Regions from separate parts of the Caballeronia sp. M1242 genome, predicted to be linked through region 2. Evidence: riboswitches for the same ligand, from Rfam matches in the RefSeq annotation. Region 2 holds a riboswitch; the other holds the start of a gene.

Region 1 (7,378 bases), on a different replicon from region 2:
TGCAGCAGGGCACGGCCGAATGGGCCGACACGCCCGTCGATCTGCGCGATCTCGCCGCCGCGCCGCTTGTCGTGTTTCCGAGGCGTCTCGCGCCGGGTTTGTATGACATCATTATGGGCTGCTACGGCGCGGCGGGACTCACGCCGCGCATCGGGCAGGAGGCGATCCAGATGCAGACCATCGTGAGCCTCGTGTCCGCCGGCATGGGCGTCGCGCTCGTGCCGCAGTCGCTGCGGCATTTGCGGCGCACGGGCGTGGTGTATCGACCGCTGCGGCCGGTGGCGGATGCGCCGGTCGTCGAAACCGGCCTCGTGTGGCGCGCGGCCGAGGTGAGCCCGGTGCTCGCCGGCTTCATCGAGATCGTGCGCGCGCGGGCCGCCGCCGTCTCTGCTTTATGATTCGTGCCTGACTTCGCTTGGCTCTAGAACTCTACGATGCTCATTCACCCCAATTTCGATCCCGTCGCGATTCACCTCGGACCGCTCGCCGTGCGCTGGTACGGCCTCATGTATCTGGTCGCGTTCATTTCCGCCATCGTCATCGGACGACTGCGGCTGCGGCTGCCGTATGTCGCCGCGCAAGGCTGGAGCGCGAAGGACATCGACGACATGCTGTTCTACGGCGTGCTCGGCACGATTCTCGGCGGGCGCATCGGCTATGTGCTGTTCTACAAGGCGAGCTATTACGCGGCGCATCCGCTCGATATCTTCAAGGTGTGGGAAGGCGGCATGTCGTTTCACGGCGGCTTTCTCGGCGTGACCTTCGCGATGGTGCTGTTCGCGTACCAGCGCAAACGCACGTGGCTGCAAGTGACCGATTTCGTCGCGCCGATGGTGCCGCTCGGCCTAGCGGCGGGGCGTCTCGGCAACTTCATCAACGGCGAGCTGTGGGGCCGCGTGACCGACCCGGCCGCGCCCTGGGCGATGCTGTTCCAGAACTCGACGAACGACGACGCCATCTGGCTCGCGAAGAACCCGCAACTCGACGCGAAGTGGCATCTGATGGACATCTTCCAGCGTTATCACATGCTGCCGCGCCATCCGTCGCAGTTGTATGAGATTGCGCTGGAAGGCATCGTGCTATTCATCGTGATCTGGACGTTCTCGCGTAAGCCGCGCCCGGTCGGCGCCATCTCCGCGCTCTTTTTGATTGGCTATGGACTCGCGCGTTTCACGGTCGAATTCGCCCGCGAACCGGACGACTATCTCGGCCTGCTCGCGCTCGGCCTCTCGATGGGCCAGTGGCTTTCGCTGCCGATGATCGTCGCCGGCGTCATCATGATGGTGTGGGCGTACAAGCGGCATCGTCGCGTGGCGGCGAACGCGGCGTGATTTCGCGCGGGGCCGCGCTTGCGGTCCCGCTTGGGTTCGCTTGGCCTCGCTCGGTCAGCGGCCCATCTGCACCGAGCCGGACACATCGACGGTCACGGTCGTCGTGCCGGCTTCGAGCGCCATCGGCGCGGCCATCTTGGCATCGGCGCCCATGGCGCGCGACTGCATCATCATCACCGGGCGCGGCGCCACGCCGCTATGCCCGACGTTCACCTCGCGAATTGAATAGCTGCTGTAGCCGAACGCCTGCGAGGCGGCTTGCGCCTGCTTGCGGAACGAATCGATGGCCTGCGTCGAGAGCTTCTGCTCCGCGGCGCGCTGCGCTTCCGGCGACAGCGAGAACGTGACGTTGCCAACTTGCATCGACGAGCTCATCTTGCCCGCGAGCTTCGAGGCCGCCGCGAAGTCGTGCGATTCGAGCACGATCTCCGTGCGCCCACGCCATGCGGATATCTTGCCGTCCCGGTCGGTGGACGGATACACCGTGAACGAGCCGCTTTTCGCGGTGACGCCATCGACACCCTTCGCTTCGCGCAACGCAGCTTCGGCGCGCTGATTGAGCGTCGCGGTGAGCGATGAAGGATCGGCGGCTTCCTGCTCGTAAAAGAGCGTGATGGTGACGACATCCTGCGGCACTTGCGCGCTCGCCTGCGCCGAAAGCGAAAGCACGCCCGCGGGCTGCGGATTGGCGATGACCGTCTGCGCGGCGACGGAGGCGGAATAGGCGAGGGTGACGCTCGACATCGCGAGGGCGAGGGCGGCGGCGATTTTCTTGTTCATCATCGAAGGACTCCAACGCAAGGCGTCGCGTGATTCGCGACCGCACTTAGGCGTCCGCCTCCAGTCCTTAGTTCCTGCTCTAGACGAGGCGTTCGGTAATAAAGCGCCATTCGTTCTCGGTGACCGGCGTGATCGACAGGCGGTTGCCGCGCGCGAGCACCTGCATGCCGGCGAGTTCCGGATGCTCGCGCAGTTCGGCGAGCGGAATGAGCCGCGTCTTCTTCACGAAGCTCACATCCACGAGCATCCAGCGCGGCGTGTCCTGCTTGGACTTGGGATCGTAGTAGGCGCTCTTGGGATCGAACTGCGTGGGGTCGGGATACGCCGTCGAACAGACCTTCGCGATTCCCGCGATACCGGGCTCGGGGCAACTCGAATGGTAGAAGAGCACGCCGTCGCCGATCTGCATCTGGTCGCGCATGAAGTTGCGCGCCTGATAGTTGCGCACGCCGGTCCACGGCAGCGTCTTCTTGGGCGCGTGCGCGAGATGATCGATGCTCGCTTCGTCCGGTTCGGACTTCATCAGCCAGTAGCGCATGAGTTCGGCGTGAAGGAGTGTGCGTGCGGTTTTGGGCGATGCAAACAAAAACGGCACCGGTAAGAACCGATGCCGTTCGTGCTTCCAGAAATAAGGTCCCCGCCTCAGCCGCTAGGCCGGCATCCTGAACCTGGGTTCAAGATTGGTCGCGGTAAGCAACACTTCGGGTACATCAGACAGAGTGACGCGCGCGCCCGTGCTGCAACGTTCCGCAACCGTGCCAATGTAGCATTGGTTCAAGGAATATATGACCTTGGCGTACCAGGCAGGGAGACCTCACTGTACACCAAACGTTTGGTCCTTGCAGCCCTTGCCTGCGTTTCTCGCGGTATCTTTTTTTGATGGATACCGCAACGCTGATTAGATCAGCGCATGACCGTCAGTGCGCTTCGCTCAGTGCGCTTCATATTGCGCAATGACCGCGCCGAGCTGCTCGTTCATCGAATGCATGGTGCGGCGGATTTCCTCGGCGGGGAACGCTTCGCCGTGACGCACGCTTTCCTGCAGCTTGAGCAGTTCGGACGCCAGCGAAAGCGCGGCCATCACCGCGATGCGGTCCGTGCCGCGCACGCTGCTTGCGTTGCGTACCTTGTTCATTTCGGCATCGACGCGGGCCACGGCTTCGCGCAGCGCGGCCTCGGTCTCCGGCGAGCACGCGAGGCGATACTGCTGGCCGAGAATGGATACTTCGATCTGCGTGGTCGTCATGCCTTCTCTCCTTGATGGTGCTCGCCGTGCACTTCTTCCGCGTGCGCATGTTCGTGCTGCGCTTCGCGCGACGCGCTGGATTCGGCGTTCAGAAGATCGAGCTGATTGTCGCTTTCGGCATGATGCGCTTTGCCGCGCGGCAGCTTTTCGAGGATCGCGTTGAGGCGCACTTGCGCGTCGTCGATCTTCGCGGACAGCGAATCGCGTTCGCCTTGCAGCGTGTCGCGCTCGTGGCGAACCTGCGCGAGTTCGGCCTGAACGCCGGCGTAATCGGCGCGCAGCTGTTCGATTTGTGCTTCGAGCGCGAGACGCGCCTGATTGTGGCGCTCGCTGATCTTGATCAGCCGGCCGATGTTTCCTGACAGTGATTCGAGTTCGTTGAGCATGTGCTGCGTCCTCTAAAGACCTGGCATTTTAGCGCGGTTCAACGGTGCTTCCGATAATTGTCTCGTTTCGAGACGTAACAACACGCGATCTTGCGCGCATCGCCGCGTATTCATGTGCGGAATGGCCGCGCGTGACGCACTCGGATGCGCGGATGGCGACGCTTGCTCGTTGCTCGCTCGTCGCTCAAGCCTCGCGATGACGGGCGCGCGCCTTCTTGACGGCCCCCATGCGCGCTCCTACACTTGCCGCACTTTTGGTGCTCGCGCCGCCTTTCTTGCGGCGCAGTCAAACGGGAAACAGGAAGCGCTGTCTCGCCTCGCGCGGCTCGCCAACCTGTGCTGCCCCCGCAACGGTAAGCGACCGCAACGCAAGTTGCAAGTCGTCCCTCGCGCGTTTCTTCGTGTTGCTCCGTGGTCGTTTGCCATCGGACTCGCGACTGCAAGAAACGTGTCGGCGCCACTGCGCTTCGAAGCGCGGGAAGGCGGGACGATGCGTCGCCAGCCCGGATACCGGCCAATCGTCCAGCGCGCCGATGCTTTGCAAGTCGGCGCGTGCGTCGCGCACAGACTTCGCGGGGAGCGGGGCACGCGCCAGTCTCCAACGGAAACGCTTCACCCATGCTCTTGCCTTCGTCGGGCCTCATTCGTCGCGCGGCGCGCGTCGTGATGTGCGCCGCCGCGAGTGCGCCGCTTGTCCAGGTCGCGCACGCCGATTCCGATTCTCCGTCGCAGACACTCGCGCCCGTCGTCGTCACGGCGACGCGCGGCGCGCAACCGCTCGCCGATTCCATCCCGCAGGCGACGCTCTTCGACGCGCAGGACATCGCCGACAGCAATGCAAACGATGTGCTCGGGCTCATCGCGCTTGCGCCCGGCGTGCAGATCACGCGCAACGGCGGGCCGGGCGCGACCTCGGGCGTGTTCATACGCGGCGCGTCGTCGACGCAGTCGCTCGTGCTGATCGACGGCGTGCGCGTTGAATCGGTGTCGCTCGGCGCGGCGCAGTTGTCGCAACTGATGCTCGATCAGACCGGCCGCGTCGAAGTGGTCAACGGCAACGTGTCGGCGCTATATGGATCGAACGCGATCGGCGGCGTCGTGCAGATTTTCACGAAGGAGGGCGAAGCACATCCGCCGCGCTTTCACTTCGAAGCCGAATACGGCAGCTATCACACGCAGCGGCAGTCGGCGGGCGTCGACGGCGCGCTCGATGCCGAGGGCCGCACCACGTTCAGCGTGAACGTCTCGCGCGAGAAGACCGACGGTTTCTCGGCGATCGATCCCGCGCTCGCGCCCGCCGCGAATCCGAACGCGAACGGTTATCTGAACGAAAGCGTCGCCGCGACGCTGCGCCACAAGTTCAGCGACAAGTGGGACGCAGGCGTGCGCTTTCTGCAATCGAACGGCGTGAACAGCTTCGACGATCCGTACGGCGTGCCGACCGATCTCAATGAATCGCATGATCGCGTGCGCTCGGCGTCGGTATTCGCGAACGGCAAGCTCACCGACAACTGGACGACGCACTTCACCGTCGCGCAGGGGCAAGACCGCGCGAACATCGAACACAACGGCGTCTATACGAGCCGCTTCGACTCGGAGAATCATCAGTATCTGTGGCAAAACGACTTCCGCCTCACCGAGGCGCACAAGCTGATGTTCGGCTACGAGCATCTCGACCAGTCGCTCGATTCGGACCAGTTCAGCGCGCCCGACCGGCATGTGAACTCGGTCTTCGCGGGCTATGTCGGCCGCTTCGGTCCGAGCGAAGTGCAGGCCAACGTGCGCCGCGACCAGTATTCCGACTTCGGCGGCGCGAACAGCTACTATCTGGGCTACACGTACAACTTCGATTCGCACTGGCGCGCGAGCGCGAGCTACGCGGCGGCGTTTCGCGCGCCGAGCTTCGACGATCTCTACTATCCGTTCAGCGGCAATCCGTCGATACAGCCGGAGCGCAGCCATTCGGCCGAGGCCGCGTTGCAGTACGCATCGGACCAGATCGGCGTGGTGCGCGTGACGGCGTTCGAGACGCGCTATTCGAATCTGATCGACTACGTGGGCGACAGCAGCGGCTTCTATACCGCGCAGAACGTCGGGCGCGCGAAGGTGCAGGGCGTCGAGGGATCGTGGGCGGGACACGTGGGCGCAACCGACGTGCGCGCGAGCGTGACGTTCCAGAACCCCGTCGACGAGACGAATCACGAAGACCTCACGCGTCGCGCAAGGCGCTTTGCGTCGCTGTCGGCGCATCGGTCGATCGGGCGCTGGCGCGTGGGCGGCGAGTGGATCGTGAGCGGCGCGCGCAGCGATTACGATTCCACGCTCGCGGGCTACGGCGTCGTCAATCTTTCGGCGCAATACGACATCACGAAGTCGTGGTACGTAAATGCGCGCATCGATAACCTGTTCGACCGCAACTATGAACTGGCTTACTCGTACAACACGCCGCGTCGCGGCGCTTACGTCACGATCGGCTGGCATCCGTCGTGAGCCACGCCGCTGACGCGCGCCGCCCGATGAAGGCGATGCACGCAACGCGCGCCGCCGCGATCTGGCTCGCGCTCGCGGCGGCGGCCCTTGGCGTGCTAGCGGCGTCGCTCGCGCTCGGAAGCGTCGCGCTGCCGCCATCACGCGCCATCGCCGCGCTGCTGCATGCGCATGCGGCCACGCCCGATATCGCCGATGAAATCGTGCTGAACCTGCGATTGCCGCGCGCGCTCGCGGGCTTCGCGTCGGGCGCGCTGCTCGCGCTCGCCGGGGCGCTGCTGCAAGTGCTGCTGCGCAATCCGCTCGCTGAACCCTACGTGCTTGGCGTCTCCGGCGGCGCGGCGGCGTTCGCACTTCCGGCGATGCTCGCGTCGATGCCGTGGTGGGGCGTGGATCTCGCCGCGTGCGCGGGCGCGCTCGCATCCATCGTTCTGGTGCTCGGACTCGCGCGCACGCACGTGTGGCACGGCGAACAGGACGCATCGCCACGGCTCTTGCTCACGGGCGTCGTGGTCGCGGCGGGCTGGGGCGCGCTCATCACGCTGATACTCAGCGTGGCGCCCGAGAACCGGCTGCGCGGCATGATCTTCTGGCTGACCGGCGACCTCAACGGCGCATCGACGCCGTGGCCCGCGATGGTCGCGCTCGGCGTGGCGCTCGCGTTGATCGTGCCGTGCGCGCCGCAACTGAACGTGCTGCTGCGCGGCGAAGCCACGGCGCGTTCGCTCGGCGTGCCGGTGGAACGCGTGCGGCTGCGCGTGTATCTCGTGGCATCGCTCGCGGCGGCGGCGGCCGTCACGACGGCGGGGACTATCGGCTTCGTGGGGCTCGTGGTGCCGCATCTGCTGCGGCTCGCGTTCGGCAACGACCAGCGCATGCTCGTGCCTGCCGCCGCGCTCGCGGGCGGGCTCGCCGTGATGAGCGCGGACCTCGCCGCGCGCACGGTCATCGCGCCGGCGCAGTTGCCGGTCGGCGTGGTCACGGCGCTGATCGGCGTGCCGATGTTCTTGTGGATGCTGCTGCGAAGGCCGCGATGAAGCCGCTCTCGATCGACAATCTCGTGTTGCGCGCGGGCGCCCGAACGCTCGTCGATGGCCTCTCTGCGACCATCGCGGCGGGCGAAGTCTGGTGTATCGCCGGGCCGAACG
Region 2 (7,378 bases):
TGCCGCGCTCCATATCCGCCAGCGCGTAGCCATCGGGCGGCGCGAGCAGGCACATGCCGAAGCGCAGTTCGCCGCTCGTCGTGATCGCGGGCATGACATCGAGCGCCGCGCCGATCTCGCGCGCGAGCACATTCACGCCGCTCGTGCCACCGAGCAGCGGCACGACGGCGCTGCCATCCTGCGCGACCGCGAGCACCGGCGGCTCCGCGCATTTGTTCGTGAGACAAGGCGCCAGCGAGCGAATGACGATGCCCGCCGCGCACAGCGCGACGATAGGCGTGGCTGCCAGATAGAGCGCTCGCACGTGCGCGCCGAAATCGTCGAAGGCGATATCGGCATCAACCCGATTGGCGAGACCATGCACGAGCGACCCGGGATAACGCGCCTGAATGCGGCGCGCGACAGGAAGCGCGCTCTCGCCGAGCACGACGATCGCAATCGATGACGCCGCGTTCATGCCTGCCATTTCTTTCCCGGTAGGACGAGCAGCGAGAAATAGGGCGACGCCATCGGATCCACTTCATCGAGCGGCACGATCCGTTGATTGGCCATCGTCGCGCGCTCGACATAAAGCGCGCGCTTGTCCAACCCGAGATCGGTGAGCACGCGCCGCACTTTATCGAAGTTGCGGCCGAGCTTCATCACGACGGCAGCATCGGATGCTTCGAGCTTGCACTTCAACTCGTCTTCCGGCAGCACGCCGGACAGCACGCAGAGACTCTGATTGCGATAAACGAGCGGCACGCCGAGCACGGACACGCCGCCCAGCATCGAACATACGCCGGGCACGACATGCGCATCGAAACGTCCGGCGAGACGGTCGTGCAGATACATGTACGAGCCGTAGAAGAAGGGATCGCCTTCGCAAATCACGGCGACATCGCGGCCCGTTTCGAGATGATCCGCAATGGCGAGCGCGGCTTCATCGTAGAACGCGCTGATGATCGTCTCGTAGCACAGCGGCGGTTCGAGCGCTTCAGTCGTTACCGGATACACGAGCGGCAGGCGCGTCTGCGCGTCGTCCAGATGCCCCTCTATGATGCCGAACGCGTTGCCCTTCTTGCCCTTCGCGACGAAATACGCGACCACCGGCGCGGACTTCAGAAGCCGCAGCGCTTTCACGGTGATGAGTTCGGGGTCGCCCGGACCGACGCCGAGACCATACAGGCGTCCGCTCATCATTCGTTCTCCGAAGCAAGTGCGTTGACTGCTGCGGCGGCCATCGCGCTGCCGCCGCGTCGTCCTTGTAATGCGACGAAGGGCACGCCGCGGCTGTCGGCTACGAGCATCGCTTTCGATTCCGCCGCGCCGATAAAGCCGACCGGGAAGCCGAGAATGAGCGCGGGCTTCGGCGCGCCGGCATCGAGCATGTCGAGCAGATGAAAGAGCGCGGTGGGCGCGTTGCCTATGGCGACAACCGCGCCTTGCAGATGCGGCCGCCAAAGTTCGAGCGCAGCAGCAGAACGCGTGTTGCGCATGGCGCGGGCGCGCTCGGGCACGGACGGATCGCCGAGCGTGCAGATAATGCGGTTATCGGCCGGAAGACGCGCCTCGGTGATGCCGTGCGCGACCATGCGGGCATCGCAGAGTATCGGCGCGCCGGCTGCGAGGGCCGTGCGGCCCGCGTCGCCCGCGCCGGGAGAGAAGCGCAGATCGTCGACGATATCGACCATGCCGCACGCGTGAATCAGCCGCACGGCGAGCTTTTCGAGGTCGCGCGGAATGGCGCTCAAGTTTGCTTCGGCGCGGATCGTCGCGAAAGACTGGCGATAAATCTCGGCGCCGTCGCGGATATAGTCAAGCATCGGCATGGCTCCGGGCGAGCCACGCGGCCGCCTCTTCGATAGATACGTTCGGTGCGACGAGGCGCGCGTCGACACGCAAGTCATAGCGTCCAGGCGACACCGCAATCAATGTGTTCGCGACGGGATGCGCGGCGGCGCACGAGCGTTCGCAGCCGCTTAGATGCACATCGTCGTGCACAGGCAGCAGGGCGGCGAGGCGGTGCGCATCGGCTTTTGTATCAGCGCGACTCTTCGCGCAACCCGACGAACCGGCGCACGCGATGAGACGCGCGAGCGGATGATCCGCGCGCGTGACGAGGCCGAGCGCGTTCATGCGGTGGAGCACGTGTTCAGCATGTCGCGGCATGACGCCGGGTACGAGCACGCCTTGCCAGGGCGTCATCAAGAGCCGGCCTTGTGCGTGCGTCGAAGCAAGATCGGCGAGCGCGTCGAGCGTGGCGGCGTCGAGCCGTCCGAGTTGCGTCTGCGCGGCGACATACCCGTGCCCGCCGTCCGGCATCGGATGCGCGCCGAAGCGCAGCGCGTCTTTGACAGGCGCGCGACGCCAGGTAGTGTCGATAGGATCGAACGAAAGCATCGCGAGAAAACGCGTCACGCCGATTCGCGCCAGCAAGTCACGCATGCGGTGTTCGTCCTTCAAAGCGAGCGCGACGAACGCGCGCAGCGCCGCGAGCACGAAGTCCACGACATGCTCGCGCGCGATGCTGCCGAGCGCGGGCAGGTCGCTTATACGATGCGGCATCGAGCCCGCGAAACCGAACGCGTAACGCGCGCCGTCGTCGAGCGCGGAAAGCCACAGATCGTGCGGATGATCCAGCATCGCCAGCCGTTCGCCGCCGTCGACTTGCAGCGCGAACTTCGGCGACAACGCGTGCAGCGCGGCATCGGATTGCATCGCGGTGACGATGGCGGCGGCGAGGCCGCGCGTGGCGTCGCTCGCGAGCGGACTCAGCATCACGTTGCGCACGTCGTCGCCGCCTTCCGCTTGCGGACCGAGGCCCGCGTTCAGCGCGATATCGACGAGTTCCGCGTGGGCATCGGCGCGAATGCCGCGCAGTTGCAGATTCGCGCGATTGGTCAGCTCGATGACGCCCGAGCCGCACCGTACGGCCGCGTGCGCGACGGCATGCGCCGCGTGCGTATGGAGCTCGCCGCCGGCAAGACGCAGGCGCGCGAGCCCGCCGTCGCGCGCCTGCACGATGCGCATGAGGCCGGGGCAGGCCGAGGGCCGCGGTGTCGGAAAAGAAGCGTTCAAAAGCGTGACCGGTGCGATTCTCGCTTCGGGCGATGCCACCGGTACACCCCGCCCGGACGGCGTCGCGCGAATAATGCGTGTATAGCGTGGAAAGCGCGAGTCGGCAGGTCTCTTGGCTGGCAGGTCTGCGCCCGCGCCGGCCTTCCCGGTATAAACCAGTGGCAGTGGAGCGCGGACTCGCTGCGTACAATTGCGGGGGCAGCCACAGTTTCGCTGTGTTCCCTGTTAGGCCCGCGGGTTGAACCGTTGGGCACCGACGTACCGATGTATTATGCCCGCTTTTATCGACCATCAGAACGCTTCGTGCACGGCATCGTCGCATGAAGCGCGTCGCGAACCGCAAGGAGGGGACGACCCATGTCGAGCTGGCTGACCGTGGTAGGCATCGGCGAGGACGGCTGGCACGGCCTCAGCCGCGCGGCGCGACGCGCGCTTGTCGAGGCCGGCGCGATACACGGCGGCGAGCGTCATCTTGCGCTCTTGCCTGCGCGTATAGCCGCGCGCCGCGTGCCGTGGCCCAGCCCGTTTTCTCTCGATGCCGTGCTTGCCGAGCGCACGCGTGGCATGCCCGTATGCGTGCTCGCGAGCGGCGATCCCATGTTCTTCGGCGTCGGCGCGACGCTCGCTCGCGAGCTTTCCGTCGACGAGATGCGCGTGATTCCCGCGCCTTCGTCCCTGTCACTGGCCGCTGCGCGCTTGCACTGGGCGTTGCAGGACGCGCGCTGCGTGTCGCTTGTCGGGCGGCCCGTTGCGTCGCTGCTTGCGCATGTGTTTCGCGGCGAGCGCCTGCTGGTCCTGAGCGCGGACGGCGCGACGCCCGCTGCGATCGCTTCGCTGTTGACGGCGCATGGATTCGGCCCGAGCCGCATGACCGTGTTCGAGCATCTCGGCGGCGCGAACGAACGCCGCATCGACGAGCGCGCGGACGACTGGCGCGAGCCGTTCGTGGCGTCGCTCAATCTCGTGGCCATCGAATGCCGCACGCATGCGGGTCATGCCGGTCCGCCGCTCACGCCCGGCCTGCCCGACGACGCCTATCGTCACGACGGCCAGTTGACCAAGCGCGATGTGCGCGCCGTCACGCTCGCGCGTCTCGCGCCGCAGCCCCGCGAACTGCTGTGGGATGTGGGCGCGGGTTGCGGGTCGATCGGCATCGAATGGATGCGCGCGCATGTTTCCTGCCGTGCCATCGCCATCGAAGCGAACGAGGGCCGGCAGCGTCTGATCGAACATAACCGCGATGCGCTCGGCGTCCCCGCGCTACAGCTCGTCAAGGGCGAGGCGCCCGCCGCGCTCGCGGGCCTCCCCGCGCCCGACGTCGTGTTCATCGGCGGCGGCGTGACCGTGCCGGGCGTGCTCGATACGTGCTGGTCGCGGCTGCGTCAGGGCGGGCGGCTGATTGCGAACGCGGTCACGCTGCAAAGCGAAGCGGCGCTCGTCGACTGGCGCGCGCGGCATGGCGGTGAACTTGTGCGCATCGGCGTGGCGCATGCGGAGCCGCTTGGCGGCTTCGATACCTGGCGGCAAGCGTTGCCCATCACGCTGCTGTGCGCAAGCAAGCCTTGACCGCATTCGACGCTCATCATGCGTGACGAGACATCGGAACAACCGGCGCCGCTCAGAAGCGGCTACACGACCGGAAGCTGCGCGACCGCGACGAGCCTCGCAGCCGCGCGTCTCTTGCTGACCGCGCAAACGAGCGATCGCGCGGAGATCGTGTTGCCCAAGGGCCAGCGCGTCACGATGAAGCTCGAATTCTGCCGCCTCGTCGACGGCATGCGCGATGCAGCGGAAGCGGGCGTCATCAAAGATGCAGGCGACGATCCGGACGTGACGCATGGCGCGCTCGTGTTCGCGCGCGTGCGTCTCTCGGCGGATGCGGGCGTGCGCTTTCACGCCGGGCCGGGCGTGGGCACGGTCACGCGCGCGGGCCTGGCGCTCGCCATCGGCGAGCCGGCCATCAACCCCGTGCCGCGCAAGATGATGACCGAGCATCTCCTCGCGCTCGCGCCGCTCGCGGACTATGCGGGCGGCTTCGACGTGACGATAGGCGTCGAGCATGGCGAAGCGCTCGCGCAAAAGACGATGAACCCGCGGCTCGGCATCGTGGGCGGCTTGTCGATTCTCGGCACGACGGGCATCGTCCGGCCGTTTTCGTGTTCGGCGTATATCGCGTCGATTCATCAGGGCATCGACGTGGCGCGCGCGAACGGCGTGCGGCATATCGCGGCCTGCACCGGCAATCAGAGCGAAGACGCGATGCGCGCGCGCTACGGCTTGCCGGATATCGCGCTGATCGAAATGGGCGACTTCGCGGGCGCGGTGCTCAAGCATCTGCGTCGCGCGCCGGTCGAGAAGCTCAGTCTGTGCGGCGGCTTCGGCAAACTCAGCAAGCTCGCGGCGGGACACATGGACCTGCATAGCCGTAGCTCCAGCATCGACTTGCCGCTGTTGGCCTGCTGGGCCGCGGAGGCGGGCGCGAGCGCGGCGCTTCAGTCGGCCATCCGCGCGGCGAATACGAGTCAGGAAGCGCTGAAGCTGGCGCGCGCCGAAGGCATCGCGCTGGGCGACCTCGTCTGCGCACGCGCCCGCGACGTGGCGCTCGATACCGTGCCGAGCGGCGTGATCGTCGAGACGTTTGCAATCGACAGGCAAGGCGTGATCGTCGGGAGCGCCGCATGACGCGCGCGTTGCTGCTCGGCGGAACGGGCGACGCGCTCGCCATCGCGCGAAACATGGGTGCGCCGCATGTCTACAGTCTCGCGGGACTCGCTCGCGTGCCGACGGATCTCGCCTGTGCCGTGCGCGTGGGCGGCTTCGGCGGCGTGACGGGTCTCGTCGATTATCTGCATGCTGAACGGATCACGCTCGTCATCGACGCGACCCATCCGTATGCCGCGCAAATGAGCCGCCATGCGCGCGAAGCCTGCACGCTGGCGCATGTGCCGCTCTGGGCCGTGCGCCGGGCCGCGTGGCAGCCGCAGCCCGGCGACGACTGGCGCGATGCGGCCGACTGGCGCGGCATCGTCGAACGTATCGCGCCGTTTCGCCGGCCGCTGTTTACGCTCGGACGCGAGCCGCTCAAGCATCTCGACGAGATCCCCGCGTCGCAGCACTGGACCATTCGATGTCTCGGCGCACACGAAGGGACGGCGCGCGCCAGCATTCTCGATGCGCGCGGTCCGTTCGATATCGACGGCGAGCGCGCCTTGTTCGACGCGGCTCGGATCGATGTGGTCATCAGCAAGAACAGCGGCGGCAAGGCGACCGAGGCGAAGCTCGCGGTGGCGCGTGAACGGCACTTACCCGTGGTGATGCTCGCGCGGCCGCTGCTGCCCGAAGCAGACCGCGAATTCGACGACCCCGCGAGCGCGCTTCATGCGCTGCTCGCTCTCGACTCTCTCTGACATGACGGTCTATTTCATCGGCGCGGGCCCGGGCGATCCGGAACTCATCACCGTCAAAGGGCAAAGGCTGATTCGCGCGTGCCCAGTGATTCTGTATGCGGGATCGCTCGTGCCGGAAGGCGTGCTCGAAGGGCATCGGGCGCATCGCGTCGTGAATACGGCGGAACTCGATCTCGATGCCATCGTCGCATTGTTGCAGCAAGCGCATGCGAATGGCGAGGACGTCGCGCGCGTGCACTCGGGCGATCCGTCGCTGTACGGCGCGATTGGCGAGCAGATTCGCCGACTGGAAATGATAGGGATTCCTTATAAAATCGTGCCGGGCGTGACGGCGACGGCCGCATCGGCGGCGGCGCTCGGGCGCGAGCTAACGCTGCCGGGCATTTCGCAGACGGTGATCCTCACGCGCTATGCGGCGAAAACATCGATGCCGCCCGGCGAATCGCTCGCGGACCTCGCGCGTCATCGCGCGACGCTCGCCATTCATCTCGGCGTGCGGCATATCGAGCGCATCGTCGCGGATCTGTTGCCGCATTACGGCGACGACTGTCCGGTTGCCGTGATCTTCCGCGCAAGCTGGCCGGACGAAGAACGCGTGCAGGGCACGCTCGTCGATATCGCGCAGAAAGTGCGCGCATCGGGCATGGAGCGCACGGCGCTGATTCTCGTGGGCCGCGTGCTCGACGTGCGCGATTTCGCCGATTCGACGCTCTACGCGAAGGACTGAGCGTCCATGCGCGATCTCGACGCCGTATTCGATGCGCTCGCGAAATCCGCGTTTCGCCGGCGATTCGCGCTCGGCGTGCGCGAAGGTCGCTATCTGCGCGAGCGCGGCATGGAAACGGTGGTCGCGCAAGCGCATGAATTGATCGCGAAACGGCTCGCGCCGCAGGCGCCGCTCAACGACGGCA

The links. A riboswitch is a leader RNA that binds a small molecule or an ion and turns the genes downstream of it on or off. The one in region 2 is predicted to bind cobalamin.
Region 1: it holds a riboswitch for cobalamin, as region 2 does, so the genes downstream of both, JYK05_RS02920 (TonB-dependent receptor domain-containing protein) here and cobG (precorrin-3B synthase) in region 2, are expected to answer to the same signal.

What each region holds. Positions count from the first base shown of each region.
Region 1 covers NZ_CP071129.1:632,245-639,622, forward strand. Annotated here, with positions in the region: gene JYK05_RS02885 (LysR family transcriptional regulator) at 1-398, shown strand, start outside; gene lgt (prolipoprotein diacylglyceryl transferase) at 435-1,331, shown strand; gene JYK05_RS02895 (SIMPL domain-containing protein) at 1,386-2,075, opposite strand; gene JYK05_RS02900 (EVE domain-containing protein) at 2,191-2,649, opposite strand; RNA gene ssrS (6S RNA) at 2,742-2,924, opposite strand; gene JYK05_RS02910 (cell division protein ZapA) at 3,043-3,357, opposite strand; gene JYK05_RS02915 (ATPase) at 3,354-3,743, opposite strand; cobalamin riboswitch at 3,982-4,277, shown strand; gene JYK05_RS02920 (TonB-dependent receptor domain-containing protein) at 4,362-6,233, shown strand; gene JYK05_RS02925 (iron ABC transporter permease) at 6,269-7,267, shown strand; gene JYK05_RS02930 (ABC transporter ATP-binding protein) at 7,264-7,378, shown strand, end outside.
Region 2 covers NZ_CP071130.1:625,219-632,596, forward strand. Annotated here, with positions in the region: gene cobJ (precorrin-3B C(17)-methyltransferase) at 1-457, opposite strand, end outside; gene JYK05_RS16340 (precorrin-2 C(20)-methyltransferase) at 454-1,182, opposite strand; gene JYK05_RS16345 (precorrin-8X methylmutase) at 1,179-1,805, opposite strand; gene cobG (precorrin-3B synthase) at 1,798-3,012, opposite strand; cobalamin riboswitch at 3,145-3,333, opposite strand; gene cbiE (precorrin-6y C5,15-methyltransferase (decarboxylating) subunit CbiE) at 3,418-4,626, shown strand; gene JYK05_RS16360 (cobalt-precorrin-5B (C(1))-methyltransferase) at 4,645-5,742, shown strand; gene JYK05_RS16365 (cobalt-precorrin-6A reductase) at 5,739-6,467, shown strand; gene cobM (precorrin-4 C(11)-methyltransferase) at 6,469-7,194, shown strand; gene JYK05_RS16375 (DUF4186 domain-containing protein) at 7,201-7,378, shown strand, end outside.